DNA from 3 places in the Pantoea rwandensis genome. Region 2 is predicted to be linked to each of the others. Evidence: predicted binding sites of a transcription regulator. Region 2 holds the regulator's gene; each other region holds the start of a gene.
What was found. The regulator Fur, encoded in region 2, represses iron uptake genes when iron is present. The targets are predictions, from matches to a motif close to ATAATAATGAGAACNACTATCAA.
Positions count from the first base shown of each region.

Region 1: the regulator Fur is predicted to act here: its motif matches at 2,205-2,227, upstream of LH22_RS08310 (Nramp family divalent metal transporter).
Region 3: the regulator Fur is predicted to act here: its motif matches at 3,246-3,268, upstream of exbB (tol-pal system-associated acyl-CoA thioesterase).

Region 1 is NZ_CP009454.1:1,813,325-1,819,170, reverse strand. It holds gene mgrA (L-glyceraldehyde 3-phosphate reductase) at 1-320, shown strand, start outside; gene LH22_RS08315 (DUF2502 domain-containing protein) at 480-836, shown strand; gene LH22_RS08310 (Nramp family divalent metal transporter) at 897-2,138, opposite strand; gene LH22_RS08305 (NupC/NupG family nucleoside CNT transporter) at 2,508-3,698, shown strand; gene LH22_RS08300 (LLM class flavin-dependent oxidoreductase) at 3,891-4,979, shown strand; gene LH22_RS08295 (ABC transporter substrate-binding protein) at 4,979-5,846, shown strand, end outside.
Region 2 is NZ_CP009454.1:3,551,900-3,557,745, forward strand. It holds gene seqA (replication initiation negative regulator SeqA) at 1-159, opposite strand, end outside; gene ybfF (esterase) at 408-1,172, shown strand; gene ybfE (LexA regulated protein) at 1,341-1,616, shown strand; gene fldA (flavodoxin FldA) at 1,752-2,282, shown strand; gene fur (ferric iron uptake transcriptional regulator) at 2,638-3,087, shown strand; gene LH22_RS16260 (hypothetical protein) at 3,149-3,544, opposite strand; gene glnS (glutamine--tRNA ligase) at 3,779-5,446, opposite strand; gene nagE (N-acetylglucosamine-specific PTS transporter subunit IIBC) at 5,598-5,846, opposite strand, start outside.
Region 3 is NZ_CP009454.1:1,154,776-1,160,621, reverse strand. It holds gene LH22_RS05435 (Csu type fimbrial protein) at 1-348, shown strand, start outside; gene LH22_RS05430 (MFS transporter) at 499-1,821, opposite strand; gene exbD (TonB system transport protein ExbD) at 2,002-2,424, opposite strand; gene exbB (tol-pal system-associated acyl-CoA thioesterase) at 2,430-3,158, opposite strand; gene metC (cystathionine beta-lyase) at 3,419-4,609, shown strand; gene LH22_RS05410 (DedA family protein) at 4,715-5,377, shown strand; gene LH22_RS05405 (AraC family transcriptional regulator) at 5,530-5,846, opposite strand, start outside.

The sequences.
Region 1 (5,846 bases), 1.7 Mb from region 2:
TGGCCGGCGGCGTGTTGACCGATCGCTATCTGCAAGGCATCCCGGAGGATTCGCGTGCCGCCAGCGGCAGTCAATTCCTCAATGAGAGCCAGTTGACGCAAGAGAAGATGGAAAAAGTGCGTAAGCTACAGGCCATCGCGCAACAGCGTGGGCAGAAGCTGGCGCAAATGGCGCTGAGCTGGGTGCTACGTGATGCGCGTGTGACTTCGGTGCTGATTGGTGCGAGTAAAACTACGCAAATTGATGATGCCGTTGAGATGCTAAGCCAGCCCATGCTGACAACTGAAGAGATCGAAGCGATTCATAACATATTAGTGTAAACGCTTACCTACCCGGCTCATGCCGGGTATTTTCCGCAGCAGAAAATTCTCAATTCAGATTTCCCGCAACGTTTTCAGACTCACTCTCAAGGCAACACTGGACCGATGTGGCACACTAGCGCAACGGTGGCAGTGATAAGCCACTGAAAAGGAGAAGTTATGAAACGTGCAATTTTGTTTGCCGCCTTGCTGGCAACACTTTCACCCCTGGCAATGCACACAGCAGAAGCCAACAGTGCCACCCTGACGCTGGCTCCGGGTGTCACGCTGCATCTCGGCGATCGCGACCGTCGAGGTTACTATTGGGATGGCGGCCGCTGGCGCGAGCCGCGTTGGTGGAATGACCGTTATCGCTACAACGATCACCGCTGGTGGCGTCATGAAGAGTGGCGTCGCCATGAGGCTTACGAACGTGAGCGCGAACGCCGCTGGCATGAACGGGAACGCCGTGAGCATTGGCGCCATGACCATCGTCATGATGATCGCCGCGACCATCACGATCACCACCATCATTAATATAAAAATCCCGGCTTAAAAGCCGGGATTTTCTTTTCTTCGTGTTGACCAGGCAAAGAGTTACCAGCCGAGCGCCTCGCCCACCAACAGATAGAGATTCAATGCCACTACCAGCACCACTATCAGGCGTCCGGCGTTCTGCATCAGGCGTGAATTGACCATCTCATCGCCCATCAACTCACGGTTGCCGGTAAAGGCCAACAGCGGGATCAACGCCAGTGCGATACCGAAACTCAACAGTACCTGGCTCATCACCAGAATGCGTGTAGGATCCCATCCGGCCCAGATCACGATAAAGGAAGGCAGCATGGTGATAGTGCGGCGCAGCCACAGCGGAATGTGGAAGCGAATAAAGCCCTGCATCACGACTTGCCCCGCCAGCGTTCCCACCACAGTAGAAGACAAGCCTGCCGCCACCAGACTTAATCCAAATACAATGGCTGCTGCGCGGCCCAATAAAGGTTGCAGCGTTAAATAAGCCTGATCGAGGTCAACGATGCTGGTGTGGCCACTGAAGTGAAAAGCCGCCGCCGCAGTCGCCATCATCGCCAGATTCACAAAGCCGGCAATGGTCATGGCAATTGCCACATCCAGTTTGGTTGATGAGTAGCGATCCGCTTTGCTGCCAATGTTACCGTGTTGCGTCAGTGCCGAGTGCAGGTAAATCACGTGCGGCATGATGGTGGCACCCAGCACACCGGCAGCGAGGAACACCGCGTCAGAGGTTGGCAGCGAAGGCAGCGCCATACCGGTGACCAGTTCACTCACTTTCGGCTGCGAGAAAAACAGCTCAACAATATAGGCAGCGGCGACAAACAACAGCAGGCCGCCAATCACCAATTCCAGCGGCTTCTGCCCCCGGCTTTGCAGCATCAAAATCAGGTAGGTGGCGACCCCCGTGAGCACTGCGCCTTGCAGTAGCGAAATCCCCAGTAATAATTTAAAGCCCAGCGCCGCACCGATAAATTCAGCAAGGTCAGTGGCCATGGCGATGATTTCCGCCTGCACCCAGTAGAACCACACCGCCGGGCGCGGAAAACGATCGCGGATATGTTCTGCAAGATTTTTACCGGTGGCTATACCGAGTTTGGCCGACATCAGCTGAATCAGCATCGCCATCACATTGGCCCAGACCACCACCCACAGCAGTTTGTAGCCGTAGGCCGCACCTGCCTGAATGTTGGTGGCAAAGTTACCGGGATCGATATAACCAATCGCCGCGATGAAGGCGGGGCCCAGCAGCGCGAGCTTGATCTTTCTGGCTCCGCGAGCGGCGCGCTCAGCGGTGCGACTTTCTGACATAGTGTGGACCCTGTCCTAACGCTTGTTGACCCGTGCAGCTTAGCGGGCGCTCAAGGCAAGTGAAATTTGATTATAGTTATCGTATTAATAGATGATGCTATGAAGTATAGCCATTGCTATACCTTGCGGTAAAGCCAGTTCTTGCCAAAATGTTTGCAACAGGAATCACTCTACTCCCGGGTTATTTTATAGACAATGTTTTTGTGGATATTTCTTGTGAAGGCTTTGTGAAGACGTTGTGAGCGGTGAGACTATTCTTAGAAATTTGTCGATACCGAATACTTATAATGTGGTTTTGATCTCGTTTTTAAGTAACGCGTTACATAGAATACGCAACAAAATACAACCCTCCTCAAATTTGGAGCCGACATGTCCCATATTTTGCACTTTCTATTGGCATTAGTGGTGGTAGCCGCACTGGCCTTATTGGTCAGTCACGATCGTAAAAGCATCCGCATTCGTTACATCGTTCAGCTTCTGGTGATCGAAGTTCTGCTGGCGTGGTTCTTCCTTAACTCTGAGGCGGGCCTCGGCTTCGTCAAAGGGTTTGCAGGTCTGTTTGATCATCTGCTCAAGTATGCCGCCGAAGGTACCAACTTCGTGTTTGGCAACATGAACGACAAAGGCCTGGCGTTCTTCTTCCTTAATGTTCTGTGCCCGATCGTATTTATCTCGGCGCTGATCGGTATTTTGCAGCATTTCCGTATCCTGCCATGGGTGATCCGCGGCATCGGTACCGTGCTGTCAAAAGTGAACGGTATGGGCAAACTGGAATCCTTTAACGCCGTAAGCTCACTGATTTTGGGACAGTCAGAAAACTTTATCGCGTATAAAGATATCCTCGGCAAAATGTCGCAGCGTCGCATGTACACCATGGCTGCAACGGCGATGTCGACGGTTTCCATGTCCATCGTGGGCGCCTACATGACTATGCTGCAACCGAAGTATGTAGTTGCTGCACTGGTACTGAACATGTTCAGTACCTTTATCGTGTTGTCACTGATCAACCCTTATCGCGTTGATAGCGAAGAAGATCTGCAGTTGCAGGATCTGCACAAGGGTCAGAGCTTCTTCGAAATGCTGGGTGAATACATCCTCGCCGGTTTCAAAGTGGCGATCATCGTTGCCGCCATGCTGATTGGTTTTATCGCCCTGATTTCTGGCCTGAACGCGCTGTTTGACCTGATCTTCGGCATCAGCTTCCAGGGTGTGCTGGGTTATGTGTTCTACCCGTTCGCGTGGGTGATGGGCGTGCCGTCCAGCGAAGCGCTGCAGGTGGGCAGTATCATGGCGACCAAGCTGGTTTCTAACGAATTCGTGGCGATGATGGATCTGCAGAAAATCGCCGGTCAGCTGTCACCGCATGCGGAAGGCATTCTGTCAGTGTTCCTTGTGTCCTTCGCTAACTTCTCTTCTATTGGGATTGTGGCAGGTGCGATTAAAGGTTTGAACGAAGAACAGGGTAACGTGGTTTCACGCTTCGGCCTGAAATTGCTGTACGGTTCAACCCTGGTGAGCGTGCTTTCTGCCGCTATCGCCGGTCTGGTTCTGGCCTTCTGATGTTTAGGGCGAGCTGCGGCTCGCCCTTCTCTTCTTAATTATGCCTTTCTGTTCTATCTCACTTCGATTCCCGCTTATCCCCGCCAATCGCCACTTCCCCGCTAAACGCAAAACCTTTGCACAATATTGAATTTCCTTCACGGTTGCCTGCGCCCGTAGCTTTTCTCCATAACGTCACATCTGGAGAATCGTATGAGCATTCAATTTCTTGGCATGATTGGCCACCGACTGGCTTCCGAGATCATCCCCGCCAGCGGCCCGCTGTTTGATAAAGATTACATCGCACGTTTCGCTCGCGCCCATGAAGAAGCGGGCTTTGACCGTATTTTGGTGGGGTATTGGTCCGATCAACCGGATGGCTTTCTGGTCACCGCCCACGCGGCGGCACACACTTCCTCACTGAAATTCCTGCTGGCACACCGTCCGGGCTTTGTCGCACCGACCCTGGCCGCACGCAAGCTGGCAACGTTGGATCAACTGACCGATGGTCGTCTGGCGGTGCATATCATCAGCGGCGGTAGCGATATCGAGCAGCGTCGCGATGGCGATTTCCTGAATAAAGCCGAACGCTATGCACGCAGCGACGAGTTCCTCACCGTGCTCAGGCAGAGCCTGGAGTCCAGCCAGCCTTATGATCATAAGGGAAACTTTTACCAGGCTGAGCAGGCGTTTTCAGCCATCAAGCCCGTGCAGAAAAAACTGCCGGTGTATTTTGGCGGATCGTCACAGGAAGCCATTGAGGTGGCTGCACGCCATGCCGATGTGTTTGCCTTGTGGGGCGAACCGCTGAAAGGAGCGGAAGAGACGGTGCGCACCGTGCGAGCCGCTGCGGCCCAGCACGGACGTGAAATCGACTTCAACATCTCGTTCCGCCCGATTATCGGTAAAACCGAGAAAGAAGCCTGGGAGCGAGCCGAGCATATCCGCGAACTGGCCGAAAAACAGTTGCAAGAGACCGGCTTCGCCTTTGGCAAACCTAAGCCGCAAAGCGTCGGGGCACAGCGCCTGCTGGCCGCCGCCAATGAAGGCGATCGTCTGGACAAAGTGCTGTGGACTGGCGTGGCTAAACTGGTGCAAGGCGGCTACAACTCCACTGCACTGGTGGGTACCGCCGATCAGGTTTCTGACGCGCTGCTGGATTACTATCGTCTGGGCATCCACAGCGTGCTGATTCGCGGCTTCGATCCGCTGAATGATGCGGTGGAATACGGCGAAGAACTCATTCCGCTGACGCGTGAAAAAGTGGCCGCGCTTAACGCCAATGACAAAAGGAGCGCCTGATGCGTCTGGCTGCACTGTTTACCGGTGTTGCGCTGGCGCTCTCCACACTCAATCCACTGTTCGCCGCTGATAAAGTCACGCTGCGATTGGGCGATGTCAAAGGTGACCGCTTTGCTGCGTTAAAAGCGTCAGGCGAACTCAATAATCTGCCCTACGATCTGAAACTCACGGCATTTGATTCGGGTGCACCTGTGCAGGAAGCCTTGAATGCCGGTGCATTGGATGTCGGCTTCACGGGCGATCTGCCGTTCCTGTTTGTGTTCGCGGCTGGCGCGCCGGTGAAAGCCGTGGGCGCATGGCAGAACAATCCTGACAGTATCGCGCTGCTGACGCGTCCCGATGCCGGAATTCACCGTTTGCAGGATTTGAAAGGCAAGCAGATTGCGGTCAATCGCGGCGGATGGGGCCACTATCTCCTGCTTGGGTTGCTGGAGCGTGCTGGTTTAAAACCAGACGATGTCACGCTGCGTTTCCTTGGCCCTGTTGATGGTCGCGCCGCACTGACTTCAGGAGCCGTATCGGCCTGGGCGCCATGGGAACCTTATATCGCTACCTCCACTGCTGTAGATGGCACGGTGCGCGTTGCTGACGGCGGCGGCAAAGGCATTATGTCGGGTTATTCGTATGCGCTGGCGCGTGACGAGGCCTTACATGATGCCGGTAAGCTTAAAGCGATTGCCGATCTACTGGCGCGTCTGGCTAAGGCACAAATCTGGGCGCAGCAACATCCGCAGGAGTTTGCCAGCGTGCTGGGTAAGACACTGAATATGCCCACCAATATCACCAGCAGCTGGATTGCTGATGCACGTATTCGTCCACTGGTGTTTGATGCCAGCCTGATCCCCACCCTGCAAAAATCGGCTGACT
Region 2 (5,846 bases):
CACCGAAGCCGAAGCAGCAGCGACAGGTGCAGTCGGTGCAGTCTGGCCCGCGGTGAATTTCAGCATGCGGCGCAAAATATCGGAGGCACTTTCACCAATGTGCTGCGTGTGGCTGGCAATATAACGGTAGAGTTCTTCGTCAACTTCAATCGTTTTCATCTTATTCCGTACAATTCTGGCAAATGACAGAACCACGCATTATTGCAACGGCCTTAGCAAAATCGAGCTGTGCAAAACGTGAGCGGGCTCTAACATAAGGATTATAAAGTTAAATCCGTGGCAGCCGATAGCGCTGGCGTTGTTTCAGGGCAAAAGTCGGAATATGCCCTAATGCCTGGCCGGCTGGCTCCTGGACAGGTGAATCCATGATACCCTAAGCCAAGGTCACAACCGTAAGAACTTTAGCCATGATTTTGAACGCCCGTCTGCAAACTGAACAATCTACCCCTGAAGCCCCCCCTATTCTGTTAATTCATGGCCTTTTTGGTAGCCTGGATAACCTTGGCGTGCTGGCGCGCGGTGTCCGGGATGCACGCCCCACGTTGCAAGTGGACGTGCGCAACCATGGTTTGTCTGAACGCAGTGAGGTGATGGATTATCACGCCATGGCGCAAGACATCGTGGAGACGCTGGATGCACATAAGATTGAACGTGCTGGCGTAATAGGCCATTCAATGGGCGGTAAAATCGCCATGGCGCTCAGTGCCGTGGCCCCCGAACGTATTGAGAAAATGGTGTTGATCGACATTGCGCCGGTGGATTATCAAACCCGCCGCCACGATGAAATCTTCGCCGGTATCCGCGCCGTGACAGCGGCGGGCGTGTCCCGTCGCAGTGAAGCGGCCGAGGTGATGCGTCATCATGTCGCTGAAGAGGGGGTGATTCAGTTTATCCTCAAGTCCTTTGTGGAGGGCGAGTGGCGCTTTAACGTGCCGGTGCTGTGGGACAACTACACCACGATTTCTGGCTGGGAGGAGGTTCCGGCCTGGCCACATCCCGCATTGTTTATTCGCGGTGGCGATTCCCCTTATCTGGACAATCAGCATCGTGATGCACTGCTGCGTCAGTTCCCTCACGCCCATGCGCACGTGATCAGCGGCGCCGGTCATTGGGTACATGCTGAAAAACCTGATGCGGTTTTGCGCGCAGTTCGTCGCTTTTTTAACCTGTAAAAGCAAAAGCTTGCCGTATGCGGTTTAGGGTTGGCGTCGCGGATGGTGCTGGAGTATGATGTCGCGCTAAAAATTTGCCGCGGATGATTTTTTCGCCGTGGTCGGGCCGATAATGTATAAATCGCGCAGCGCCTTTCCGCCGTTCGCGCCCACTCAGTTTCACAAATCATGGCAAAAGAACAGACAGACCGTACCACGCTTGATCTTTTTGCAGACGAGCGGCGTCCCGGTCGCCCCAAAACCAGCCTGCTGACACGCGACGAACAGTTGCGTATCAACAAACGTAACCAGCTCAAGCGCGATAAAGTGCGAGGGCTGCGTCGTGTTGAGCTGAAAATGTCCAGCGAAGCGGTTGACGCCCTGAACACGCTGGCCGAGCAACAAAACATCAGCCGCAGCGAATTGATTGAACAAATGCTGCTAGCGCAACTCAAACTGTCTTAGCGCGCTGACCGCACGCAGGAACACAAAGTTCAGGCTTTACTCGTTCCGCCCTTTTCAACGGTCTGCTATCATTCGCTAACATGTGCAGTCAATTGACTTACTTTCACAATCAGGCTTTAAGAGGTTACTTAACCCATGGCAATCGTAGGCATTTTCTTCGGCAGCGATACCGGCAACACTGAAAACATTGCAAAAATGATCCAGAAACAACTGGGTAAAGATGTCGCCGAAGTGCATGACATTGCTAAGAGCACCAAAGAAGATCTCGCAGCGTTCGACATCCTGCTGCTAGGTATTCCTACCTGGTATTACGGCGAAGCACAGTGTGACTGGGATGACTTCTTCCCTACGCTGGAAGAGATCGACTTTAATGGCAAACTGGTGGCGCTGTTTGGCTGTGGCGACCAGGAAGATTATGCAGAGTATTTCTGTGATGCGATGGGCACGATTCGCGACATCATTGAGCCCAACGGCGCGGTGATCGTGGGCCACTGGCCGACCGAGGGTTATCATTTTGAAGCCTCAAAAGGTCTGGCCGATGACAAACACTTCCTCGGCCTGGCGATTGACGAAGATCGTCAACCTGAGTTGACCAACGAACGCGTTGACGCCTGGGTGAAACAGATTTTTGATGAGCTGCAGTTGAAAGAGATCATCGAAGCCTGATGCCTCGCCTCCCCAATGTGAGCGCTGGCTCACGTTGGGGCAAAGGAAATTCCTATAAAAATAATAGCTACGGTTTTTTAACTTTTCCCCGCAAATCTGTAGAATACCCGCAATGGTCATCCGCTTATTCCTCTGATTGTTGACTGAGGCTGAGTGAAATGGAAACCCAAACCACACCGTTCCGCGCTGGCGTAGGCGATGTTTATCCTTACGACTTTTGTTGATTTGCGCGCTACCCTGGTTTTCATTTCACTGCTTGAGTTCTATAATGAGACGCAAATGAGAATACGCGTGACCTAAACATTCAAGGCCCCTGCGCCGTAAGTGACATGCAAAGTAACAGGACAATATCCGAATGACTGACAACAACTCCGCATTGAAGAAGGCTGGCCTGAAAGTCACTCTCCCAAGATTGAAAATTTTGGAAGTGCTTCAGGGACCGGGCCCCGAGTCCCATCACGTCAGTGCGGAAGATTTGTATAAGCGCCTGATCGATATGGGCGAAGAGATTGGCCTGGCAACGGTTTATCGCGTTCTTAACCAGTTTGATGACGCGGGTATCGTCACCCGTCATAACTTCGAAGGCGGCAAATCCGTATTCGAACTGACTCAGCAGCATCACCATGACCACTTGATCTGCCTGGATTGTGGCAAAGTGATCGAATTCAGTGATGAATCAATCGAAACGCGTCAGCGTGAGATTGCTACTCGCCACGGCATCAAACTCAGCAACCACAGCCTGTACTTGTACGGTCACTGTGCACTGGGAGACTGCCGCGAAGACGATACGCTCCACGATAAGTAATTGAGTGTGCTATGCAATATAAAAAAACCGGTGCTGGTCACCGGTTTTTTTATGCCTGTTATCAAGCGATAAAGGTTTCGTGGAGGTAGCGCCAGCGAGGAATGGTGGTGCTGCAATCCAGCACAGCCAAAGAGATGCGTGTTTGATGGGTGCCGTTCAACATCTGCAGTTCACGATACTGAATCGTCACTTCCTGGCTCTGTTGAGAAATGATGGCATGCTCACTGGTGGCAATGCGCAGCCCTTCCCGCTGACCGTGCAGTTTGCGAAACAGCACTTCGGTCTCATTCAGATCCAGCTGCTTACCCAGCGGCGTCACCATTTTGAAATCCGGGTGAAAGTGTGACAAAAGCAGTTCCATGCTGTCATCACTGCCTTCTACCTGGTTAAAAACACGTTCAATAAGCTGATGTAATACCACCACGCTATGCTTAGCTTCCAGGGCGAGACTTGTCATTTTTTTTCCTTTGATAACCCGCAGAGCTCTATTTAGAGCGCATAGCCTACCTGAAATACAATTTTTCACACTCGCAAATGGGTTAATTTTGCTAAAGTCAGAATTGTCGCAAAATAGACAACAAGCACAGCTTGCCGCCTTCAGCATAATTCATTGCCCGTGGCGAATTACAGGCAATAAAAAAGGGCGATTGCTCGCCCTTTCATGATCATATTGTGCTATCGACGAAAGATATTACTCGCCAATCTTCGCGAAAGTATCACGCAGTCCAACCGTGCGGTTAAACACCAATTTACCCGGCTGTGAGTAGACGCTATCGGCACAGAAATAGCCTTCACGTTCAAACTGATAAGCTGCGGTAGTGGCAGCTTCACGCAAACCTGACTCCACGAAGCCCTGTTTGATTTCCAGCGAGTTCGGGTTAATGGTGGTGAGGAAATCCTCAGCCGCCGCTGGGTTTGGCACGCTGAACAGACGGTCGTAAAGACGGAACTCAGCTGGCAGTCCATGAATGGCGGAAACCCAGTGGATCACACCTTTCACTTTGCGACCATCCGCCGGATCCTTGCTCAGGGTATCGACATCACAAGTGGCATAGATGCAGGTAATGTTACCCTCTTCGTCTTTCGCCACACGCTCAGCACGAATCACATAAGCATTGCGCAGACGCACTTCTTTGCCCAGAACCAAACGTTTGTACTGTTTGTTGGCTTCTTCACGGAAGTCAGCGCGATCGATCCACACTTCACGGCTGAACGACACTTCACGCGTGCCCATCTCCGGCTTGTTTGGATGATTAGGCATGGTCAGCGTTTCTTCGTGGCCGGCGGGCAGGTTTTCGATCACCACTTTCAACGGGTCGAGTACCGCCATCGCGCGTGGTGCGTTCTCATTGAGATCGTCACGAATACAGGATTCCAGCGACGCCATCTCAACGATGTTGTCCTGTTTAGTCACGCCGATGCGGCGGCAGAATTCACGAATCGAGGCCGCGCTGTAACCACGACGGCGCAAACCTGAAACAGTCAGCATGCGGGGATCGTCCCAGCCTTCCACTACTTTCTCGGTGACCAGCTGCGTCAGCTTACGCTTCGACATCACCGCGTACTCCAGATTCAGACGCGAGAATTCGTACTGACGCGGATGCTGCGGAATGGTGATGTTGTCCAGCACCCAATCGTAGAGGCGACGGTTGTCCTGGAACTCCAGCGTACACAATGAGTGGGTAATGCCTTCGATCGCATCCGAAATGCAGTGCGTGAAGTCGTACATCGGGTAGATGCACCACTTGCTGCCGGTCTGATGGTGATCGGCAAACTTAATGCGGTACAGCACCGGATCGCGCATCACAATGAAGCTGGATGCCATGTCGATTTTGGCACGCAGACACGCTTTACCTTCCTCGAAACCGCCATCACGCATCTTCTGGAACAGCGCAAGGTTCTCTTCCACGCTGCGGTCGCGGTACGGGCTGTTTTTACCCGGCGCAGTCAGAGTGCCGCGATATTCACGGATCTCTTCCGCCGACAACTCATCAACGTAAGCCAGACCTTTATTGATCAGCTCAACGGCGTAGTTAAACAGTTGGTCGAAATAGTCTGAGGAGTAACGAATGTTGCCGCTCCACTCAAAGCCCAGCCATTGCACGTCACGCTTGATGGATTCAACGAACTCCAGATCTTCTTTCACCGGGTTAGTATCGTCAAAACGCAGGTTGCACTGTCCTTGATAATCTTGGGCGATACCAAAGTTCAGGCAGATAGATTTCGCATGGCCAATATGCAGATAACCATTGGGCTCAGGCGGGAAACGGGTATGCACACTGCTGTGCTTACCGCTCGCCAAGTCTTCGTCGATGATCTGACGAATAAAGTTCGTTGGGCGGGCTTCAGCCTCACTCATCTCAAAATCCTCAAAACAATAGCGGGTGATTTGTACCACGAAGTAACGGAGTATGATCCACAAAGCGCAGGAGGGAAACAACCGTTTGTTGGTCGTTTTAAAACAAAAAAGGCAGGAATTGCTTCCTGCCTTCTGGCTAAATCACAAGGACTTAGTTTTTCACTTCATACAACGGTGTCACACCTGCAACCACTGAACCGCTTGCCAGCAGATTCAGTCCGGCGAAATCATCGCTGTTGCTGACCACCACCGGGCTGATCATTGAGCGCGCGTTGGCGTTGAGGAAGTCCAGATCCATCTCCAGAATCGGCTGACCAGCAGTGACGGTTGCCCCCTCTTCCACCAGACGTGTGAAGCCTTTTCCTTCCAGCGCCACGGTGTCCAGGCCCATGTGTACCAC
Region 3 (5,846 bases), 1.9 Mb from region 2:
GCGCCGCTGGTGGGAAGTTTCTCCACGGTGCAGCAGACCATCAACGTGGTGTGTTCAAAAGGCAGCACCTTCACTGTGGGGTTGAGCAATGGTAGTTACTACAGCGGCACCACGCGCCAGATGGCGAGCGGCACCAACCGACTGGCGTACGACATCTACAAGGGCACCACCACCACAACGCGCTGGGGACCGACCGGCACCGACCGCTGGAGCAGCGCCAGCGCCACCTCTCTTAACGCGGATCTGGTGACGCGCAACTTCACCTATACCGCGCAGATTCTGACGACGCAGAATACGCCAGCGGCGGGGAGTTACACGGACAGCGTGGTGGTGGACCTGTCGTTTTAGGCAGGACATTGGCGACGATCTAGTCTGTTGATAAGGGCCCGATGAATGAGTCCCCCTACACAAACAAAAAAGCAGCCCCTTCAGAAAGAGGCTGCTTTATTCGAATGGCTTCTCAACGGCCTGACATGTGACCCGTTGTCAGCCAGGACGTTACAGCGAAGCCCCCACCGGCGTGCCGCCATGGCGCGCCTGATATTGTTTCACCATGCGGCCAATCAGCAGCGTGCCGATCAATCCACACACCGCAGCGAATGACAACCACACGCCGGGCATCGCTTTATCGCCCGTGGCATGGATTAGGTAGCTTGAAACTGCTGGCGTGAAGCCACCAAACAGCGCGGTCGCCAGGCTGTACGCCAGTGAGAAGCCGGTGGCGCGCACTTCAGCCGGCATAATTTCCGCCAGGTAAACCACCATCGCCCCGTTATAGCTGGCATACAGGAACGATAACCACAGCTCCGCTTCCACCAGATGCGCAAACGTAGGTGATCCCACCAGCCAGTGCAGCACCGGCCAGGTGGTCAGAATCATCAGGATGGTGAAGGTGATCAGCAGCGGACGACGCCCTATGCGGTCCGACAGCGAGCCCATGACGGGCAACCAAATCAGGTTAGAGATACCGACGAACAGCGTCACCATAAAACTCTGCTCATCGCTCATCATCAGCACGGTTTTACCGAAGGTCGGGGTGAAGGCGGTGATCATGTAGAACATCACCGTGGTAGTCACCACCATCAGCATACCCGCCAGCACCAATGCCCAGTTCTCACCGACCGAGCGCATAATCTGTCCCATAGTTGGATGCTGCTTGCGCTTGCTGAACGCTTCGGTTTCTTCCAGCATGCGGCGGATCCAGAACAGGAACGGCACAATCATACAACCGACCACGAACGGAATACGCCAGCCCCACTCGGTGACCGCTTCCTTCGCCAGTAGATGATTAAGACCGAGGCCAAGCAGCGCAGCGAAGATCACCGCGACCTGCTGGCTACCGGACTGCCAGCTAACATAGAAACCTTTGCGTCCTTTTGGCGCCACTTCAGACAGATAAACCGACACACCGCCCAACTCCACGCCCGCAGAGAAGCCCTGCAGCAAACGACCCAGCAGAATCAGAATCGGCGCGGCAGCCCCCAACGTGGCATAGCCCGGCACCAGGGCGATGGTGAGTGTGCCCAACGCCATCAAGCCTAATGTCAGTAACAGCCCTTTACGGCGTCCGTGATGGTCAATGTAGGCACCCAGAATAATCGCGCCAAGTGGACGCATCAGGAAGCCCGCGCCAAAGGTCATCAGCGTGAGCATCAGTGAAGCAAAGGGATCATCTCCGGGGAAAAAGGTTTTGGCGATCGCCGTAGCGTAATAGCCAAACACCATAAAATCGTACATCTCAAGAAAGTTACCGCTGGTAACGCTAAAGATGGTCTTGGCACCGCCTTGCGATGGTTTTTGTAAAGATTGACTCGCGCTCATATTGTCCTTCCTGGGTTTTTCTTCCGTTGTAGCGGGTTGCGCCAGGAATAGATGTGATCCGCTTCACCATTGCAGTTTACAAAAGTAAGACCAAAAGTAACAAAAAATTAACATTGGCGGCGGAAGCAAACAAAAAGGGCCGCTATTGATAGCGGCCCTTGTGAGCGATCAGAGGGGGAATTACTTCTTCACCGTCTCCATGCCCATCAAACCAATCTTCAAATAACCCGCTTCACGCAATTGATCCATCACGCTCATCAGCGTTTCATAATCCACTGACTTATCCGCCTGGAAGAAGATGGTGGTGTCTTTCTTGCCTTCGGTCTGCGCCGTCAGCGCATTCACCAGCGTCTCTTTGGTCACCGCATCGTTGCCGATATAAATCTGCTTATCTTCTTTGATGGACAGATAAACTGGTTTTTCCGGACGCGGTTGCGGTGCGCTGGTGGACGCAGGCAGATTAACGCGCACATCCACCGTGGCTAATGGCGCGGCGACCATAAAGATGATCAGCAGAACCAGCATAACGTCGATAAACGGCGTCACGTTGATTTCATGCATTTCGCCATCGCCTACCGAATCATCGTTTAAACGCATCGCCATATTACTTATCCTACGCGCAGTTTCTGTGCCGCCGCCGGACGGGTCGCTTCTTTCGCGGTATCCACGTTGCCGAGATCCAGATCGCGGCTCTGCAGCAGCATCACCTGGGCCGCAACATCACCCAATGAGGCTTTGTAGCTGGCAATCATGCGCGCGAAGACGTTGTAGATAACAACAGCAGGAATAGCGGCAACCAGACCAATCGCGGTCGCCAGCAACGCTTCTGCGATGCCCGGCGCCACAACAGCGAGGTTGGTGGTCTGAGTTTTAGCGATACCGATAAAGCTGTTCATGATGCCCCACACGGTACCAAACAGGCCGATGAAGGGAGCAACAGAACCGATGGTAGCGAGGAAGCCGTTACCGCGGCCGGCATGACGGCTGAAAGCCGCAACGCGACGCTCAAGGCGGAAGCTGGTACGTTCCTTAATGCCATCAAGGTCTTCGGTACCCGCAGAGAGTTCCAACTCGTTCTGCGCATCGTTCAGCAACACCGCACTGTGGCTGTTGCTGTTGAAGCTTTCAGCGGCGCGGTAAGCATCATTGAGCGAACGTGCTTCGCCCAGCGCCTGCTGTTCGCGTTTCAGGCGACGTTTCGCCCCGCTCAGCTCAGCAAACTTGCCGAAGAAAATCGCCCAGGTGACAACCGAGGCCAGTAACAGGCCAATCATCACCACTTTTACCACGATATCGGCATGCTGATACATGCCCCAAACGGAGAGGTCCGTTTGCATCAAATCACTGGCTACCACGCTGCGTCTCCAACTTCTGTTGCACAGTTCACGATTGAAGCGCGGATCATAGCAAAAAAATTGACCGAAGTGATAGTAGTTCTCATTACTATTTACAATCCAAAAGTGTCTTGTATTTCCACAATTTGGCAAATGATTTACAGAATACTGGCGTCACTCTGATAATCCGCAATCAGGCGCAACCCACTGCGGTGTTTCGTGGTAACGTGGATGTTATGTGGTAAGTGTCAGGAAAGGCAGTGATGGCAACGAATAAAATTGATACCACGCTGGTTAGCGCGGGACGAAGCAAACGTTACACTCAGGGCTCAGTTAACAGCGTCATTCAACGCGCATCTTCACTGGTTTTTGACACGGTTGCTGACAAAAAACGGGCGACCGCGGGTCGTGCATCGGGCGAGCTTTTTTATGGCCGCCGTGGCACCCTCACCCACTTCTCGCTGCAAGACGCCATGACCGAACTGGAAGGCGGCGCGGGTTGCGCGCTTTATCCGTGTGGTGCGGCTGCAGTATCCAATGCGATTATCTCCTTTGTCGAAGCGGGCGATCACATTCTGGTGAGCGGCGCGGTCTATGAGCCAACGCAGGATTTCTGCACCAAAATTCTCAGTAAGCTCAATGTCACCACCACCTTCTTTGATCACTGCATTGGCAGTGAGATCGGTGAACTGATTCAGCCAAATACCCGCGTGGTGTTCCTCGAGTCTCCCGCTTCCATCACCATGGAAGTGCAGGATATTCCTGCCATCGTGGCCGCCGTGCGCGCCAAAGCACCCGATGCGATCATCATGATCGATAATACCTGGGCGGCGGGTGTGTTGTTTAACGCGCTGGAACATGGCATCGATATTTCGATTCAGGCAGGCACCAAATACATTATTGGCCACAGCGACGCGATGATTGGCACCGCCGTCGCCAATGAACGTTGCTGGCCGCAGCTGCGAGAGAATTCGTACCTGATGGGCCAGATGGTGGATGCCGATACGGCGTACATGGCCAGCCGCGGTTTGCGCACACTTGGTACGCGTTTGCGCCAGCATGAAGAGAGCGGTTTGCAGGTCGCGGAATGGCTGGCAGTACAACCGGAAGTGGCGCGCGTCAACCATCCGGCGCTGGCACAGAGTAAAGGCCATGAATTCTGGCAGCGTGATTTCAACGGCAGCAGTGGACTGTTTTCCTTCATCCTGCATGAAAAATTGAGCCGTGAGCAGCTGGCTAATTACCTCGATCACTTCCACCATTTCAGCATGGCTTATTCATGGGGTGGCTATGAATCCCTGATTCTGGCCAACCAACCGGAAGAGCTGGCGGAGATTCGCCCGGCAGGCGGCGTCGATTTCAACGGTACGCTGGTGCGTTTGCACATTGGTCTTGAACACGTTGATGACCTGCTGAACGACCTGAAAGCGGGCTTTGCGCGCTTAAAACAGTAAATATTTAAACAAAACCTAAACCATTTCGTGCCGCATCGGTGAGATCAACGTCTGCGATGCCACAGATGGTTAAAATAGAATCCTTGTGACTCGATGGGATAGCAGATGGGTGTTTTACATGAGATTGTCCACGCGCTCTGGCATCAGGATTTTGCCGCGCTGGCCAATCCGGATGTCGTGTGGATTGTCTACGGCGTGATGTTTTTAACGCTGTTTTTGGAAAACGGTTTGTTACCTGCCTCTTTTCTGCCGGGTGACAGCCTGTTGCTGCTCGCAGGTGCCATGATTGCCAAAGGCGTGATGGATTTCGTGCCCACGATGGTGATTCTGACCACTGCCGCCAGCCTGGGCTGCTGGTTGAGTTATTTACAGGGGCGATGGCTGGGCAATACGCGGATGGTGAAAAGCTGGTTGATGCATTTACCGGCGCAATATCATCAGCGCGCCTGGAATCTGTTTAACCGCCACGGTTTGATGGCGCTGCTGGTCGGGCGTTTCCTGGCGTTTGTTCGCACATTGCTGCCGACCATGGCAGGCATTTCGGGTTTACAGAATGGGCGTTTCCAGCTGTTTAACTGGCTGAGCGGCGCGCTGTGGGTCGGGATTGTGGTCGCCATGGGCTATGGCATCAGTCAGGTGCCGTTTATCAAGCGTCACGAAGATCAGGTGATGGCAGTGCTGATGGTGCTGCCGATGGTGTTGCTGTTTGTCGGTCTGACCGGCAGCATCGTGGTGATCTGGAAAAAACGCCGCCAGAAAACGAGCTAATTCGGTTCGGGTTGCCATTAATGGCAACCCTTCAATGGTTCAGTGCCGTTTCGTCGCGCGCGCATTGATGCACATTTGGCCGTTCAGATGGCGTCAAACAGCAACCCATAGCGCAGTGCCATTTCTTTCAATGCACATTGATCTGTATTTGTTCAGGCAGCGTCAAACGGCAACGTTTGGCGCACGCGGCTGGCTTCCTCTCCCGGCGTCACGCCGAAATAGCGCTTAAACTCCCGCGAGAATTGCGAAGGGCTTTCATAGCCCACGCGCACCGCTGCCGCACTGGCTTTCATCCCATCCTGCAACATCATCAATCGTGCCTGATGCAGACGATAGCGCTTCAGATATTGCAGCGGCGAGGTCTGGGTGACGGCTTTGAAGTTGTGATGGAACGCCGAAACGCTCATGTTCACTTCAGCAGCCAGCATATCGACGCTGAGACTTTCGGCGAAATGGCTTTCGATGCGGC